4 regions of the Paenarthrobacter ureafaciens genome follow, and region 3 is predicted to be linked to each of the others. Evidence: riboswitches for the same ligand, from Rfam matches in the RefSeq annotation. Region 3 holds a riboswitch; each other region holds the start of a gene.
The links. Region 3 has a riboswitch for cyclic di-AMP ahead of AUR_RS08500 (hypothetical protein). Riboswitches for the same ligand answer to the same signal wherever they lie in the genome.
Positions count from the first base shown of each region.

Region 1: it holds a riboswitch for cyclic di-AMP, as region 3 does, so the genes downstream of both, AUR_RS12295 (NlpC/P60 family protein) here and AUR_RS08500 (hypothetical protein) in region 3, are expected to answer to the same signal.
Region 2: it holds a riboswitch for cyclic di-AMP, as region 3 does, so the genes downstream of both, AUR_RS14055 (aggregation-promoting factor C-terminal-like domain-containing protein) here and AUR_RS08500 (hypothetical protein) in region 3, are expected to answer to the same signal.
Region 4: it holds a riboswitch for cyclic di-AMP, as region 3 does, so the genes downstream of both, AUR_RS15015 (C40 family peptidase) here and AUR_RS08500 (hypothetical protein) in region 3, are expected to answer to the same signal.

Region 1 covers NZ_SBHM01000007.1:1,702,367-1,706,725, reverse strand. Annotated here, with positions in the region: gene AUR_RS12305 (universal stress protein) at 1-660, opposite strand, end outside; gene AUR_RS12300 (FAD-dependent monooxygenase) at 1,084-1,692, shown strand; gene AUR_RS12295 (NlpC/P60 family protein) at 1,840-2,625, opposite strand; cyclic di-AMP (ydaO/yuaA leader) riboswitch at 2,629-2,791, opposite strand; gene AUR_RS12290 (copper resistance CopC family protein) at 2,971-3,609, opposite strand; gene AUR_RS12285 (NCS2 family permease) at 3,723-4,359, shown strand, end outside.
Region 2 covers NZ_SBHM01000007.1:2,080,716-2,085,074, forward strand. Annotated here, with positions in the region: gene AUR_RS14045 (HAD-IA family hydrolase) at 1-56, shown strand, start outside; gene AUR_RS14050 (pyridoxal phosphate-dependent decarboxylase family protein) at 95-1,486, shown strand; gene AUR_RS14055 (aggregation-promoting factor C-terminal-like domain-containing protein) at 1,583-2,422, opposite strand; cyclic di-AMP (ydaO/yuaA leader) riboswitch at 2,428-2,581, opposite strand; gene AUR_RS14060 (winged helix-turn-helix domain-containing protein) at 3,358-4,227, shown strand.
Region 3 covers NZ_SBHM01000007.1:927,706-932,064, forward strand. Annotated here, with positions in the region: gene AUR_RS08485 (alpha/beta fold hydrolase) at 1-131, shown strand, start outside; gene AUR_RS08490 (DUF6480 family protein) at 230-472, shown strand; gene AUR_RS08495 (ATP-dependent DNA ligase) at 480-1,547, opposite strand; cyclic di-AMP (ydaO/yuaA leader) riboswitch at 1,763-1,912, shown strand; gene AUR_RS08500 (hypothetical protein) at 1,915-3,210, shown strand; gene AUR_RS08505 (AEC family transporter) at 3,469-4,359, opposite strand, start outside.
Region 4 covers NZ_SBHM01000007.1:2,291,491-2,295,849, reverse strand. Annotated here, with positions in the region: gene AUR_RS15030 (NTP transferase domain-containing protein) at 1-797, opposite strand, end outside; gene AUR_RS15025 (HNH endonuclease) at 878-1,378, opposite strand; gene AUR_RS15020 (NlpC/P60 family protein) at 1,600-2,388, opposite strand; gene AUR_RS15015 (C40 family peptidase) at 2,483-3,226, opposite strand; cyclic di-AMP (ydaO/yuaA leader) riboswitch at 3,231-3,390, opposite strand; gene AUR_RS15010 (M23 family metallopeptidase) at 3,537-4,359, opposite strand, start outside.

The sequences.
Region 1 (4,359 bases), 770 kb from region 3:
CCGCAGCTTCGCGCCCATGCGTTCTGCCTGTTCAGCAGCCTCAAGGACCGCCACTCGCGCCTGTTCGGAGCCGTCAACACCAACTACAACAATGTTCTCCACAGTGCGGGGACCGGCCTTCGCGTGTTCGGCCTTGATGTGCTTGTCCTCGGTGCTCTGGCCCAGGCGGTCGGCGCAATACAACGGCACCGTCACTGTGGGGCACTTCGCGTGGGCCGGCAGCGCGCTGCTGACGGAGCCCAGCAGACGGCCGACGAATCCACCGCGTCCGCGGCTGCCCGAAACCAAGAGGGCGGCTTCCGCGGAGAGATCCAGCAGGACACCGGCGGCATCCCCGTTCTCCACCGAGGCGTCAACGTCGATGTTGTAGCCGGAAACCTTCTCCATGGCCTGTTTGGCGATGGCTTCGGCGCCTTCCCGGATCATCGAGTCGTCCACCGTTGCGTATCCGCCGTCCAACCCTGAGGCGGCGAAGATCGGCACTGAATAAGCGGTCACGATGTGCAAGGGAAGTTGCCGGCGTTCGGCTTCACGCGCTGCCCACACCAAAGCGCATTGTCCGTGTTCGGAGCCGTCCACTCCAACCACGATGCCGCCCGGGGCTACTGCTTCCGCGTCACCGCCGCGGGGATGTTCAACGTGACTACCGTGCTGGTCCATTTGGGGCCCGCCTCTCCACCTGCTGCTTGATGTTCCGGCCATTCTGCCAGAGGTTCAACGTAGGGGTGTTACACCTCACGTTGTGCGCTAATGTCCGTGAACGAGGAAGCCACGGGACTTCCTCGTCCAATGCCAACTATTCTCGTTTGCTTATAGCGAATCAAGGCGGCTTTTCCGCTATCTGCATAACGGTCCGGGCTCGGTTTCAAGGCCCTCCCGGGACGCCCCGGGAAGAAGTAATAACACGCTGTCAGGAAGGCTACCCAACGCCCCAAAAGTTCTGTAGTGTTCGAGTCACCGAATGGCCGGTGAGAGTGTTCCAGAACACATACCGGCCATTTATTTGCGACCGTTTGGGGAACCGGAAGCGTCCAATCCTGCCTTTGGGCACGTACGTCAAGGAGGAACCACGCAGTGTCACTCATGCCTGATTCCGCCACGGAGCGAACCACCACCGTGGTGATCGGAGCCGGACTCTCAGGCCTCGCCGTGGCCAGCGAACTCAGCCGCTACGGCGTGGGCTCGATCGTGGTGGACGGCTTCGGCCCACTGGCACAGACGGGTCCTTCCGTGCATACCGGCATGCTGCAACGCTGCGAGGTAGCCGATCCCGCTTCCATGCTGGAACGGAACCAGATCCTCCGCCACCTGCGGAACTACGCGGCCAGTCACCACCTGGATGTACGCAACACCACCAAGGCGGTCCGGCTGGACCTGCTCACGGCTGCAGAAACTCCCCTCGCATCCCCTCGTCAATGGGCCGTCCACACGGCGCACGGCATTCTCCTTGCCGACCACGTTGTAGTGACGCGTTGCGCGCAGAGCCAGCTACGCAAGATGCTGGCCGAGCTGGGGATTGCCGTTGGTCAGAACCTTGTGGCCGCCATGCGCGCGGTGGGCATGCATCTGGTGGGAGTGGGAGAACTCATCACGCCAACCCCCAAGGAAGTCCTCCGCCAGGCCAAGGCGGTGGGGCAGGCCATCTCTTCGAAGGTGGCACTTCCAGCAGCGCCCGGCCTCGCGATCGCCTAAGCCCGGCAACCCCCACAGCGGCACCAAGGCAGCCCTGAAACAGGGCTCTTGGAGCAGGGGCCTTAGACCAAAAGCCTTAAACCAAAAAACCGGCACCCCGGGAGGAGAAAACCTCCGGGGTGCCGGCCTTTTTGTGAAGCGTGAAGCTTATGCGCCGGCGCGGACGTACGTGAGCGGGCCGGTTGCGGTCAGCCAGCTGATCGGGTGGATGCCGGTCTGGTTACCGTTGATGCCACCGGAGATGGCCTGGCCATTGCCGATGTAGATGGCAACGTGGCCGGACTGGACGATCATGTCACCGGGCTGGGGATCACTGACAACCTTGCCGTAGTTCATGAATTGCATGGGTGCAAGGTCGCCCACCGGGATACCTGCGGAGCCGAGGGCCTTTTCGACCATGGCGGTGCAGTCCTGCATGACACCGATCTGGGCGTAAGCCGAGGCAACCATTGCTGCGTTGACGCCGCCAACAGCGGGTGCCGGGGCAGGTGCTGCGGGAGCAGCAGCGGCAGGTGCGGAAGCAGCAACCGTGGCGGTAGCGGCGGGAGCAGCAGCCTTGGCTGCGGCCTTCTTGGGAGCCTCAACAACCGGAGCCGGCTTCTCGATGACCGGTGCTGCCACGGAAGCAACAGCGGGACGCTCGAAGTTGACGGTGGCCGTTGCTGCGGCAGTGACAACCTTGTTGGGGGTTTCGGCAACGGTTTCAGCAACCGTGGCGGGGCTGGAGTCCCGCTGGACCGGAGCCTGTGCCGGAGTTTCGGCAGCGTGCGCAGCAATGGAACCGGTCAGGACAAGACCCGAAGCTGCAGCGATGACGGCTGCCTGGCGGCCAGCGCCTGAAGCGTTGCTGGCAACTGCCTTGGAGATGGAGATGAACGGATTGGGGCGTACGCTGTCCGCCTTACGACGGCCGCGAAGAATGCGTGAAGACATGAAAGAGCCTCTCCCGATGCCTGCGAGGTTAGCTGTCGGATTCGGATGGGAGTCACCCGGCCACTATCCACCGCTGTTCAGCGGAAGCTTCGTGGCTTCACCCCAAGGCGCGCTCATTGGCGGCCTAAAATGGGTTCCCCGTCTCTGCCGTAGGTATGTCTGCGAACGGATTCCGACCTGCGGCAGAGCTAGGCAATCAGGCCGGAAGTGCGCCGAATGCGGATCGGGCACAGGTACTACCGTACGCGACGATCACAGCAAAGTCACATTTAAGTAACGAGAAGTGGGCGTCGAGCGTGTCGCAGTAACCGTTTCGAGATTTTCGCAGATATGTAGAAAACCCCGTCATTCCGCGGATTTATCGCCCTCGGCATCATTGGAGGCAGCCAATTTCCGACGGGCTGTAACGGCCAGGAAAATAACGAGCGCAACAGCTAATGCAGCAAACGCCACGATGCTCCACGGGAACGGCTGGGAGGCGTCCGGAGCCGGTTCGCTGACGGGGGTTCCGGGGGCCGCAGTTCCTGCGCTCGGAACAGTGCCCGAACCTGCCTGGCCCGACGCGGACGGCAAGGCTCCCGCGGTGGCCCCCTCCGACGTCGTGCTTCCTGCTGTTGCCGTGAATGTAAAGGTGCCCTCGATGGGGTGCGAATCGGAGCTGACGACGCGCCAAACCACCGTGTACTGGCCCGCCGGAGCGCCGGGGCGCAGTTTTTGGACCGCCTGGTTGTCGATGATTTGCACGGCGCCGTCCGCCCAGTTCTCCCCGCCCGCGGTCACCGACATGCCCGAACCAATAGCCAGCGGCCGGTTATTGAACGTGACGGAGACCGATGCCGGAACTTCCGCAACCGTGGCTCCGCTGGCCGGACTCGTGGATTCTGCGGCGTCGTGCGCCGATGCCGGGGCGGCGCCGAAAAGCAGCGCCGAGGCGAAGGCGAGGGCAGCAACGACGGCGGCCAGGAGCGGGCGGATGGTGCGCATGGGGCGGTTTCTCCTAATGTTGGCTTCCTTACAGACTAGGCGAATCGTCAGGCCTCCCCGCACGGGCGGGCATAGGATTTGAGAGCACACTCACACGATCCCCGGAGACATCCATGCTTAAACAGGGTTCTGCAATCGACCGCTACTTCAAGATCTCCGAACGTGGATCCACGTATTCGCGGGAAATCCGTGGCGGCTTCGCGACCTTCTTTGCCATGAGCTACATCGTGGTCCTGAACCCCCTCATACTGTCGGGGGCTGACTCGAGCGGGGCATCGCTGGGCTTCACGGCCGTCGCCGCCACCACGGCCTTCGTGGCAGGCATCCTGACCATCCTCATGGGTGCTTGGGCCAAGCATCCCTTTGCCGTAGCCACAGGCCTGGGCGTCAACGCGTTCGTGGCCGTCACCGTCGCCTCGCACCCGGGCCTGACATGGCCGGACATGATGGGCCTGGTGGTCCTCTCCGGCCTGACCATGCTGATCCTTGTCCTCACCGGGTTCCGGACCGCGGTCTTCAAGGCCGTCCCCGAGGCGCTCAAGACCGCGATCGTGGTGGGCATCGGTCTCTTCATTGCGCTGATCGGCCTGGTCAACGCCGGCTTCGTGCGCCGCATCCCCGACGCCGCCGGAACCACCGTTCCGCTGGGCCTGGGCGTGGACGGCAAACTCCTGGGCTGGCCGACGCTGGTGTTCGCGGTCGGCCTGGTCCTCACCATCGCGCTGGTGGTGCGCAAGGTACGCGGTGCCA
Region 2 (4,359 bases), 1.2 Mb from region 3:
CCGTGGAGACCGTGAGGCACGACGACGGCGGCCACGTCATCACGCTGACGTTCTAGCCCTGTTCCACCCGGCCGGGCGGGAGTAGGCTGTGCGCATGTCTGCGTTGCCGGAGGCATACGGTGCTGCATTGGAGCGTGCCATGGTGCACGCCACCAATTGGCTCGCGTCGGTGCCCACCCGTCCAGTCCGCCCACAGTCCGACGCCGACCAGGTCGCCGCAAGCATCCTGCCGCGGCTCCCCGACGAACCTGCTGATGCCGCCGCCGTCGTTGATGAGCTGGCTGCACTGGCCGAACCGGGACTGATGGCCATCCAGTCCGGACGTTTCTACGGCTGGGTCATGGGCGGCACCTTGCCGGCTGCCATGGCGGCGGATTGGCTTGTCTCCGCGTGGGACCAAAACGCGGGCCTGCGCTTTGCCACCCCGGCGGCGGCGGCGATCGAGGAGTCTGCGGCCGATTGGTTGCTTGACCTTCTGCACTTGCCCGCCACCTCCGACGTCGGCTTCACCACGGGGGCCACTACCGCCAACTTCGTCGGGCTTGCCGCGGGAAGGCAGCACCTGATGGACGAGGCCGGCTGGGACCTGGAAGGCCTCGGCCTGTCCGGGGCGCCGAGGATCACGGTGTTCGCGGGGCGGGAGCGGCACGCTGCGGTGGACCTCGCTTTGAGGTATCTGGGCCTGGGGACATGTGTTCCCGTGGACGCAGACAGGGAAGGCCGGATCCTGCCCGACGCGCTCGATGACGCCATGGGAGAGCAACCCGGCCCGGCGATCCTATGCCTCCAGGCCGGCAACCTGCACTCGGGCGCCTTCGATCCCATGGCTGACTCCATCGGAGTGGCCCGCGACCGTGGTGCGTGGGTCCACGTGGACGGCGCCTTTGGTTTATGGGCGGCTGCGAGCCCGAAACTGCGGGAACGCCTGGCAGGTGTGGAGCTCGCTGATTCCTGGGCCACCGATGCCCATAAGACACTCAACGTTCCCTACGATTGCGGCCTGGCAATCGTGGCCCGCCCCGAAGCCATGAGGCGTGCCTTCAGCGTTCATACGAGTTACCTGATAGCGACGGATGCCGGGCCGGGGGACCCTTTCGAGAAAGTTCCGGAGATGTCCCGCCGCGCCCGCGGTATTCCGGTGTGGGCTGCCCTGCGCCAATTGGGCCGGAACGGTGTCATCGACATGGTGGAGCGGTTGGCCGAGAACGCGCGGGCGCTCGCTGACGGCCTATCCTCGATCCCCGGGGTGGAAGTGCTCAATGACGTGGTGTTCACGCAGGTCTCGGTGAGTTTCGGGAGCGACGAACGTACGCGCAGGATCACCCAGCGGCTCATGGCAGAAGGCGCCGTGTGGATGTCAGGTTCTTCCTGGCAGGGCCGGGACATCCTGCGGATCTCCGTCAGCAACTGGTCCACGGACGACGCCGATGTGGCGGCGTCGGTGGAAGCAGTCCGGCGTGCGGTGGAGCAGGAACCCGAAGCCTAGTTAAACGCCAACGCCGCCCCCGGTTCCGCCATCCGCTCCTGTAGGTACTGGTGCGTGCGGCGGCAACGGGAGCGGCTTCTCAGGCAACGTCCGGGTTTAGTACCAGTTGTTGGCCAAGTGGAATGCCAAGGCTGCGGACGGCGAACCGTAGCGTTCCTTGATGTAGTTCAGGCCCCACTTGATCTGGGTCTGGTAGTTGGTCTGCCAGTCAGCACCGGCGGAAGCCATCTTGCCGGCCGGCAGCGACTGGACAATGCCGTAAGCACCGCTGGAAGCGTTGGTGGCAGTGGTGCGCCAGTTCGATTCCTTTTCCCAGAGCGTGTTCAGGGCGGTCATTTCACCCGGACCCCAGCCGTAGTTGGCCAGGATGCTGGCAGCGTAGGCCTTTGCGGCGGCAGGATCATCAATGGCCTTGGGGGCTGCAGCGGCGGCAGCAGCTTCTGCGGCAGCCTTGTCCGCAGCGGCCTTGGCGGCGGCGTCGGCTGCAGCCTTCTCTGCTGCTGCCTGGGCAGCAGCAGCCTGCTCGGCGGCGGCCTTGTCAGCTGCGGCCTTTTCTGCGGCAGCCTTCTCCGCAGCAGCCTTTTCGGCGGCGGCCTTGGCAGCTGCGGCCTTTTCAGCAGCGGCGCGCTTTGCGGCCTCAGCCTGGGCGGCGGCTTCAGCGGCAGCGTTCTCGCGGGTCTGCGGGTCCACCTGGACCGAAGCCTGGGTCTGTGCTGCCTGGCTCATCTCCGGAAGGTTGAACGTGGCGTTTGCGGCCTGCCCGAGCGATGCAACGCCCAGCGCGGCTGCGACGACGCCGGCTGCTACCGACATGCGGTGGCCGGTCCTACCCTGGCGGGCAGCGTTCTTCAGGACATTCTGCGACTTGGTCAGGGGAGCGTTGTTTTCGTCACGGTGACGCGCCTCATGGCGCGACTGATCCTTGAATTCAGACATGTGTGATTACCTCTCAGCGCCTGCGGAGTTAGCTGTCGGGTTCGGATGAGGTCATCCGGCCGCGCGTGTAGCTGCGGCTTCACCCCAAGGGCCGGCGCAATGCCTGGCCCGGAGACTCTGGGTCCCCCGTCTCTGCCTCGAAATCAGAACGGAACTCCGGGAAGTGGCAGAGCTCGGCGCATCCCGGGTGTGGGCCAAGGTTGGGGCGACCCACTCGTTCGACGGTACAGGAGGTTCAAGCGAAAGTCACATTTAGGTAACAGAGATCACGACGCCGGTGCGTCGCCTTGCCGGATTCGCCGCGGTGGGGATGTGCCCCAAGGAAGGGCGGGGCAGGATGCGCCACGGCGCCGCGACAATCGGGGGCACTGAGGCTGCGCGGGGGTTCGCAGGTGGCGTTCGGAGCTTTTAGCAGATTGGGAGCCTGAATATCGAGTCTGGCGTCCACTTCGATTGGACAGCATCCGTTTCAGATCGTGAGATTCCGCTTGTCGGGCGCTCGCGGGAATCCAGAGGGGCATCATGCGCCATTGATCGAAGAAAGTTCAGCCAGAACGCAATATTTCTGCCCTTGACCGAACAAAACCGCATTCATTTTTGCAATCCGCTGAATTGTGATTTGCGGCACAATACTCGCGCTTATCTCAGAATGTGGACGTTTCCGCCCTTTGTTACTTGCGTGTTGTCATTGTTACGTTGCACACTTCCAATGTGAACAAGAACTCAACAGCACCTGCAGCCGCAGCAATCTTCTCCAGCTCACCCGCTGGTGACGAGTCCCGCTGTTGTCGAATGCAAGCCTAACTTCCCACCCCAGAAAAGTTTCAGGCATTCGCCCCCTAGCCCACCGTTGGGCGCCCCTCCCCAAACTCATTGCGGGGACACCAGCATTCGAAGCCGCGATGACGGCTATTCACTTTTGAGGTAAGCACTCCATGTCAGTTGCATCCGGATACGTCCACATCTCCGTCCGTAACGCCAACAAGGCCGCTTCCAACGCCGGCCTCCGCCCCGGTTTCGGTAACCGCCCCGGTTACGCACCCGGTACCCAGGCTGCTGCCCAGCAGGCTCCGGGCTACGTTCCCCAGGGCTACAACCCGAACTCCTACGGACAGTTGCGCGCCGTGCCTGCCGCTACCGAGCCCGCAGCCATGACGGCACCCACTCCGGTGGTGGCCCAGTCCGAGCGTCTCCGGCCCGTGGCCAATGACAACGTAGCCCGCGGATTCGTGCTCTACATGGGTATTGACGAAGAGACCGCGGCTGCTGCCGGGACCTCCATTGCCAAGCTGGCCCAGGAAATCCGTGCTTACGCCCAGTCGCTCGTGACCGGCGCGGAAAGCTATGCCGCCGTCGCCGTTGCTCCCGCCAGCGCACCCGGGTCCGCACTCGACGTCGTACGTTCCACATTCGGTGACCCCACCGTGGCCGCACGCCAGCGCACCGAAGCCGCACGTCCTGCGCCCCAGCAGGAAGCGCGCCCGTCCGGCGTGCTCATCGACCTCGCCCGCCGCGAAGTCCACCTCGACGGCGAATCGCTTAACCTGACGTTCAAGGAATTCGAACTCCTCAACTACCTCGTTGAGAACGGCACCCGCACGGTGGGCCGTGACGAGCTCCTCGAAGGCCTGTGGCGGAACGCCGAGGAAGTCCCCAACGAGCGCACCATCGACGTCCACATCCGTCGTCTCCGCTCCAAGCTGGGCCGCCTCGCCAACACCGTCCGCACGGTCCGCGGCCAGGGCTACCGTTTCTACGAGCACCCCGAGGTCATCGTCTGGGCCGCTCCGGAATACTCGATCTGATCCTGTAACTGCCGAAAGGCGGCACATCCCTCTGCGCCTGCGCTCACTCGAGCAACCACTGCGCTGACGGAATGTGCCGCCTTTCGTTTTGTCTGGTCAGTGAGTATCTGCCTGGCGCGGCTATAAGGTATT
Region 3 (4,359 bases):
GAGCTGTTCCCCAAGGCAGGCTGGTGGAGATTCCGGGAGTGGGACACGTGGCCCAGCACATGAGGCCGAAGGCCGTTGCGGACGCCATCCGGAGCTTCGTCGCCGCAACGTCGGACCGTAGGCAGGCATAGCCTCACGACGGCGGCACGCCCCTTGTTGCGTTGGACGGGACACGGTTAGGCTGGCAGGGCAAGCCAAATAGTAAGTTTGCTTAGGAAGGGGTTTGACCATGACAAGCTATGACCCGGAAGACGATCCGCAGACCTTCGGAGTGTCCGGCGCGGCCGAGCCCGACAGCATCCACGAGGACCCGGACATGAGGCAGGACGAAGACCGCGATCCCGCCGCATCAGCGAACCCGGATCCGGACAACGGCAACGTCACAGGGCTTGAACCCGGCGGCGGAGTACCCCCGGGAGAAACGCCTCCAGCGGAAGACAGCATGAGCATGGACCAAGGGCACGAGGAATAGAGCTCCCCTAGTGCAGCTTGAGGATCTCGCCGAGGTTATAGTCGGCCGGCTCCTCCAGCTGTGAGTACGTGCAGCTTTCAGGAGTCCGGTCCGGCCGCCACCTGCGGAATTGCGTGGTGTGCCGGAACCGGTCTCCTTCCATGTAGTCGTACGCCACTTCGATCACCAGCTCGGGCCGCAGAGGAACAAAAGAAAAGTCCTTGCCGGCACTCCAGCGGCTTTGGGCCCCCGGCATCCTCGAACCAACCGCCGCTCCGGTTTCCTGGCTGGCCCACTCTCCCCAGGGGTGGTCCGCGATCTCCACCTGGTACGGTTCCAACTCGGCCACCAGCGCCTTCCGCTTCGCCATGGGGAAGGCGGCCACCACTCCAACGTGGTGGAGTTTGCCGGAATCGTCATAGAGCCCCAGCAGCATCGACCCCACGACGTCCGCCGTCTTGTGCCAACGGAAACCGGCCACCACGCAGTCCGCCGTCCGTTCATGCTTGGTCTTGAACATCACCCGCTTGTTCGGCTGGTAGGTACCGTCGAGCGGTTTGGACAGCACGCCGTCGAGCCCTGCTCCCTCAAGCTGCACGAACCATTCCTGTGCCCGCTCAAGGTCGGTGACCGCAGGCGTCACGTACACGGGCGGCTCGGCATCGGCGAGCGCCTTTTCCAGCGCAGCACGGCGCTCGGAGAACGGCCGGGCAGTGAGGTCTTCGTCCCCGAGGGCCAGGAGGTCGAACCCGACGAAGGAGGACGGCGTCTTCTCTGCAAGCATCCGGACGCGGCTGTCGGCGGGGTGGATGCGCTGCTGCAGTCCTTCGAAGTCGAGCCGGTTGCCGGAAATAAGGATGATCTCGCCATCCACCACGCATTTCTCCGGCAGGTTCTTCTTCAACGCCTCCACCAGCTCAGGGAAGTACCGGGTCATGGGTTTCTCGTTCCGGCTGCCCAGGATGACGTCATCCCCGTCCCTGAAGACGATGGTCCGGAACCCGTCCCATTTGGGTTCGTAGTGCCCAACCTCAGGAATGTTGGGCACGGATTTGGCGAGCATGGGCGAAACGGGTGGCATCACGGGTAGGTCCATAGCTCATGTCTACCGACCGGTAGACGCCGAAAGCTAGTGCTCACCAGGGATATGTGGACGGTGTGTGGCGCGTCCGTCCGTCAGCGCGGGCGCTGCCGGCCCTCATGTACCGTCCGTTACATTAATGTGACTTTACTTCCCTGCTGCTGTAACTTCGTAGGGCGACCCGTATCTCCGCTGGGCCGCTTCCGGGCTGACGCCGAGCTCTGCCGCATCCCGGAATCCCGCCAGACCCGCGGCAGAGACGGGGGACCCAGAGTTCCCGGGCCTGTTCCCCGCAGGCCCTTGGGGTGAAGCCGCCACGTGCGGCCGGACGGCCTCGTCCGAACCCGACAGCTAACCTCGCAGGCGTTGAGAGGCAAACACCATGTCCCCAACCATGGATCAGCCGCGCCGTGCCCAAGGGGACGGCCAGCCCACCAAGCCAACCGGACGCCGTCGGGCCCAGCCCAGCGGTCCGGCCACCGAAATGGAAAGCACGACGGCGGCACCCGCCACCGCAACCGACCCCACCGCTGCGCCCATGACACGAGCGCAGCGTCGGGCGATGGAACGCGAGCGCGCGGCCCAGGCAGTCGTGGCTCCGGAAGCTGCACCGAGTGCAGAGTCCGTCTCCAAAACCCCCGCTGAATCCCCCACCGAAGAGCCGCGCACCGAAGCCATCCCGGTAGTTGCCGCTCCTCCGCGCTCGGAGTCCACTACGCCCGGGCCGCCCACGGCTGCCATCCCCGTGGTGAAGGCCACGCCGGCGGAGCCTGCCGCTGAGGCCGAGCCCGCGACTGCCGCTATTCCGGTGGTTTCGGCGCACGTTGCCGCCGAGGCCGGGACCGCCCAGCCCAAGACGCCGGCCCGGATCGCCGCTGACGCTACAGCCGCCGCCGGACTGGCCAGTCGCAAGACCGCCCGGGGCCAACACGACGGCGCACGCCCTGCGGCAGGACGAGCCGCTGCAAGACGCAATGCTGCGAAGTCGGCCTTTGGTTCCTTTGCTTCCTCATCCTTCACCAAGGAACCCCACGCCGTCCTGACCAAGGCAGCGTCCGTGAAGACCATGAGCCAGCGCATGGCGGTGGTCGCCGGAGCACTGGGCCTGGTCCTCACGGTGGGAACGGTAAGCCAAGCCATGGACCTGCCGATCTTCGGCCAGGACACCCAAAACCAGGCCAGTGGCGCTAACAATTCCGGCGAAGGCCGGGCAACGGGCTCGGCCACTCCTGGCCCGACGCCGTCCTACTCCACCGCGTCCTCGACGTCGGCCGCTACGACGGATACCGGGCAGTCCGCAGTCGAAGCAGCCTCTCCGGCAGCGGCAGCACCGCCGTCGTCCACTCCGACGCCGCAGGTTTCGTTGGCCGACCCCAAGTGGATTCCGTCCAACGCCCCTTCGGCCGTGGTTCCGGTACCGGGCGTGACGTCGCCCGTTCCGAGTCAGCCGGCACCGCCGTCGGACAACATCACGGCGCCTTCGCCCAGCACGACGCCTTCAACGACGACGACGCCAACCACCACCCCAACGCCCACGCCGACGACGACGCAGACTTCCAAGCCGCGGCCCAGCGACTCCCCGAAGCCGGGCTCCGCCCCTAAGTCCAGCGCACCGACGGAGGTTCCGAGCCTGGACGTGGACGGCCTGCTCGACGCAGCCAAGGGGGTCCTCAAGTGAGCACCCGCATGCCCCGCACCACTACCCACATCGGCTGGCACGGCCGGTACTGCTGCAGCAGCCGGACGGCCACTTTCCGCCATCGGATGGGCCGCTGGAGCCACCAGCGGTTGCGCCGTTTCTGACGGGCGCCGCAAAAAAGCCAAGAAGGCAGGGACCCAGCAAGGGTTCCTGCCTTCTGTTCTGCCACCTGACTGTTCTGCCACCCGACTGTTCTGCCACCCGGCTCTTCCGCCCCCGGGTCGGTCACATGTTTCGCTACCCCAAGAGCCACGCGACCACCAGCAAGGCCCCCACGCAGAGCACTGTGGTCAGGAGGATGACGTCGCGCGCAACAACAGTGCCACGGCCGTACGGGGAAGCGAAAAGGAACACATTCTGTGCCGTGGGAAGCGCACCCATGATGACCACCGCCAGGAGGTGCTGCCCTTCGAGCCCGAAGACGAACCGCCCCAGCGCCCAGACCACCAAGGGCATCCCCACGAGTTTCAGGAGCGTCGCCACCACGGTTTCCACCCGGCCGTCGCCCTTCTGCAGCGGAGCGCGGCCCGCCAAGGACATCCCGAAGGCGAGCAGCACCATGGGAACGGCAGCTCCGGCCAACATATCGATGGGCCGCTGGACCAGTTCCGGAACCTCCCACCGGGTCAACGCCACCACCACACCCAGCGCTGACGCGATGATCATGGGATTCCCCAACGGCTGCAGCACTACCCGCTTCCAGGGAATTTTCGCCCCTCCGGCCACACCAAGGATGGTGACATAGAAGGGCGCCAGGACCAGGAGTTGCACCAGCAGGACCGGGGCAACGTGCTGGGCCGTTCCCACCGCGTAGAGGGAAACGGGGATCCCGATGTTGTTGGCATTGGCATAGCTGCTGGCCATGGCTCCCACGGCCGTTTCGGCAACGGACCGTCGGAAAAAGAGGAAACTCAGCAGGCAGTACATGAGGCCCATCGCGGCAGCAGACAGAAGGGCCAGCGGGGCGTCGACGCCGAGCGCGGCCCGTATGTCGCTCCCGGCCACCACGGTGAAGAGCAGCGCCGGGTTGGTGATGTAGAAGGCGGTGCGGGTCAGAGCAGCCTGCACTTCCGGGGCGAGCAGTTTGCACCGGACGGCCAGGTAGCCCACGGCAATGACTGCCGAAAT
Region 4 (4,359 bases), 1.4 Mb from region 3:
TGCCCGATTCCCCGGGCCATTCCGGCCGCATAGCCGGCAATGAACGTGGTCAGGGGTGCAGCGGGACGCACCACGGAATGCGCCGCAACGCCAGCAACGGCGAGGACCTCGTTGACATCCACCTCGACGCCTTCAAGCTCGAATGCCTGCAGCAGCATGCGGCACCATTCCTCGAGAGTCTCTTCCTGGCTCTTCACGTCCGCCTCCTGCTGTTTGTCTATGCCCAGTACCGCGGCGTCCGCCCACGTGTCCACATCATCCGTGGAACCGCTGGGAACAGGCACCGCCATCACCTTCAGCCTAGCAAGCAGGCGGAACACTGAAGAGTTCGTTAACCCTCCCCCTTCCGAGGCCAGGGCCACTTCCCTTTCCATGGCCCGTGTGCTGTAGATCCCCAGCAACGGCTGCTTGCGCCCGTCCGGGGACACGGCGATGGCACCCTCGGTCTTCGGCGTGGCAATAAGGGCAGCCAACAACGCTTGCACACCGCGGGAGGCATGCGGCATGTCGCACGCGAGGACCAGGGTCCAAGGGGCGGGCCCCCGATCCGCCAGGGCAGCCAGTCCTACGGCAATCGCCGCAGCAGGACCGGCGAATACAGGTTCCTCCCGTGCAGTCAGCACGCCGGGCGGCAACGTGCCGGGATCGGGGCCCACCACTACGGTTGCCACAGCACCCCTGGCTGCGTCCAGGGCATGCGAAAGCAGGGTGGCGCCGTCGTAGGTCAGCGAAGGTTTGGGCACACCGCCAAGGCGGGTGGCCCTGCCACCCGCCAAGATCACTGCGTTGAACTCCATTCGCCCAGATTACCGGTGCCGCCCCGGATTACCGGTGCCGCACAGGATTACCGGTGCCGCATAGGGCGGACGCACATCAATCAGGCAGCGGATTCCGGCAAGAGGAACGGATCCCAGTCCGGCGCAGGCTTCTCGAGTTCTTTGATCTGCCACATGGTTCCGGAGGGGACGCCGGGTGTGAAACGGAGTTTCCAACCCATCTCTGCCGGCGTGTGGTCGCTCTTGGCGTTATTGCATTTCAAGCACGCCGCAACCAGGTTTTCCCAGGAATCCGCGCCGCCCCTGGATTTGGGGTGGACGTGGTCTATGGTGTGGGCTGTCTTACCGCAGTAGGCGCAGCGGTGGCCGTCGCGGCGGAGAACTCCGCGCCGGCTGACGGCCGTAATCCTGTTGTACCGCGGCCGGATGTAGCGATTGAGGAGGATCACGGACGGGCGTCCCAGAATCTCCTGCGGCCCGACGACAGGTTCGTCGCCTTCGGCCACTACGCTTGCTTTTCCGGTGAGCACAAGGACCAGCGCCCGGCGGAAGGTAACTACCGCCAGCGGTTCATATCCAGCATTCAGAACGAGTGTGCGCATGCACGTACCTCTTAACGGCCGCACCCGCCAGGGGCACGAGGGCCGGCTGCCCTCTGCATGTACGGGCTGTGGATCGACACCATAAGAGTAAGCACTTATATGCCATATCAACGAATTATCAGTGGAATTAGCTTGTGATGTCGCCCACAGGCCCCGGTCCTGCCCCTTAAGACGGAAATACCCCGCAGGTGAAACCTGCGGGGTATTTCCTCAAAGTTCGATCAGCCGTTGACCCGGATGAAGACCGGACCCGAGCCGACGTTGACGCTGAACAGAGCAGTGGTGGATCCGTTCCATCCGCCATGCACTGCCATGCCGTTGCCGACGTAGACGGCGATGTGGGCCTGTCCGGCCAGACCACCGTTGGCGTAGTAAGCGAGGTCGCCCGGCTGGGCTTCCGCTGCGCTGACCGTACGTCCAAGGGAAAGGTAACCCGCAGGCCAGTCATGGAAGTTGATACCCACGGCTGCGAGGGAGTTGGTGACCAACATGGTGCAGTCCTGGGTCACGCCGAGCTGGGCGTAGGCTGCAGCGGCAATGGCCGCACCGAGGCCACTGGAAGCAGCCGGAGCCTTTGCTGCCGGTGCAGCGTTGCTGACTGCCACGGTTGCGCCGCCAGCAGCGTTGGAAGCTGAGGCAGTGGCTTCCTGTGCGGAGCTCTTCGCTTCAGCCTTGGCCGGGGCTTTCTCCACGACGGGCGCGGGCGCCTCGACCGTGGTGACAACCGGGCTCTCGTAGGAGATGGCAACGGTGGAGTCAGCGGCGATGGTGGACTGCACGACGGACTGGATGTCCAGGGAGGTGGTTGAGGTGGACTCGCGATCCACATTGGTATCCGCCGCATTGGCAGCAACGCCACTGGTCAGGACCAAGCCCGAAGCCGCGGCGATGACGGCTGCCTGGCGGCCGACGCCACCGGCGTTCACCGAAACTGCCTTTGCAATCACGGCAAGTGAGCTGGTCTTGGGAGCCTCGGCCCGGTGCCGCGCAACCTTGTTTGCACTGGTCATGATGATCTCTTTTCGTTTCCGCGTGCTGCTGGGAAGCACGCGGGTCATGGGCAGGCCAGCACCCGGGGGGCGCGCTGGCTTACCTGGACGGTTTTTAGCGCAGGGTGAAGAAGGAGGAGGTTCCGGTAGAAGCTACCGAGTGAAGCAGCGTGCCCTGGCTGGGGTTCAGGGCGCTGACCATCATGCCGTTGCCGACGTAAATGCCAACGTGGGCACCGCCGTTCTGCATGACGAGGTCGCCGGGAGCGGGAGTGCTGGTGGGCTTCATGGCGGTCCATGCATTGACGCGGGGGATGCTGATGCCGGCCTGCGCGTAAACCCACTGGGTGAAGCCGGAGCAGTCCCAACCGTTGGGGGTGGTGCCGCCCCAGACGTACGGGTGGCCGATGCCGGTGTACGCGATTGCTGCGAGGCCCGAAGCCGCGGCGCTGGCTGCGGAATCCTTGGAGCCGGCGGACTTGGCGGTGACTGCGCCCTCGCCCTGGCCGGCATTCTGGTTGCCGTTCGCCTGGGAGCGCTGCGTGGTCTGGGAAGCGCGCTGGATCTTGGGGGCTTCCTTGGTAACCACAACGGGGCTCTCAAAGGAAACAGTGGCGGTTGGTTCCGCCGTGACGACGGCGGTAGTCACCAGCTGCTGTGCGCTGGACTCAGCCTTGGAAACGTCAGTATCCGCTGCCTGGGCAGGAAGGCCGACGCTGAGGACCAAGCCCGATGCTGCTGCAAGGACTGCGGCCTGGCGGCCGACGGTTCCGGCATTCGCTGAAACAGCCTTGGAAAGAGTGTTCAACGGGGTAACCGTCTGGGCGCGGTGGCGCGCAGAAGTAGTGCGTGATGACACGAAGGTAGCCTCTCCCAATGCCTGCGAGGTGAGCTGTCGGATTCGGATGGGAGTCATCCGGCCACACGCCGTTGGAAGCGTTTGTGACTTAACCCCAAGGCCCTCTTTCGAAGACCAAAATTGGTTCCCCCGCCCCTGCCAGACGAATTATGCGAACGGACCTTGAGTGGTGGCAGAGCTAGGCAATCCACCCAAGTGCATCGGCCCCCTAAAAAGCCGATGCGCTTTGTACGGTACAACAGTTGAACTAAAATGTCACATTCAGATCACGGGGCGTGTCAAGAATGCGAGAGACGACCATCAACTCGGGTTAGAGCCAGCCCATGGGGTCGACGACTTCGCCGTTGACCTGGACTTCGAAGTGGAGGTGGCAGCCGGTGGAAGCGCCCGTGGTGCCGCTCAAGGCAACGGTGTCTCCGCGATTCACGGTGTCGCCGACCTTGACTTTGAATGACGACAAGTGGTTGTAGGTGGTTTCCAGGCCGTTGCCATGGTCCACCACCACGCGGTTGCCTCCACCGTATTCGTGCCAACCCGCAAAGGTGACCTTGCCCGCCGCAGCAGCGTGGACTGCCGTGCCGCACTGGGCCACGAAGTCCTGGCCGCGGTGGAAATCGCCGCTGCCGCCTGTCAGCGGGCTGATGCGGTAGCCGAACGGTGATGCGGTGCTGAGGGTGTCCAACGGGCTGGCCATGGTGCCCTTGGAGGAGCTGGCCTGGATGCTTCCCACGGACTGGGCGCTCAGCAACTGCTTGAGCTTGCCGTCGGGATCCGCCTTGGTTGCCACCGCGGCGCGGCTGAAGTCGATCTTGGCGGACGCTTCCGCGGAGACCTCTGGCTGGCTCCCGCCGCCCACAGCCAGTGCGGCCTCAGTCTGCCCGGACTCGGACGTGGCCATGACGGGACTCGTTGCAGGCAGGCCGACAGTGAGCGCAAGACCGGTAGCAGCGAGTGCTACGCCGGCCTTCTGCCCTACACCACTGGCTGCTGCGAAATCGGCCACCTGGCGCATCGGGCTCTTACGGCGGCGCACCTGACGCTGGGTGTCGCGGGGCCGGATCTCCGATACTACGCGGGCTGGCCGCAGCTCAGTAGCGGGGCCGGTAGCGCGTCGACGGCCCCTGACGTTCTGC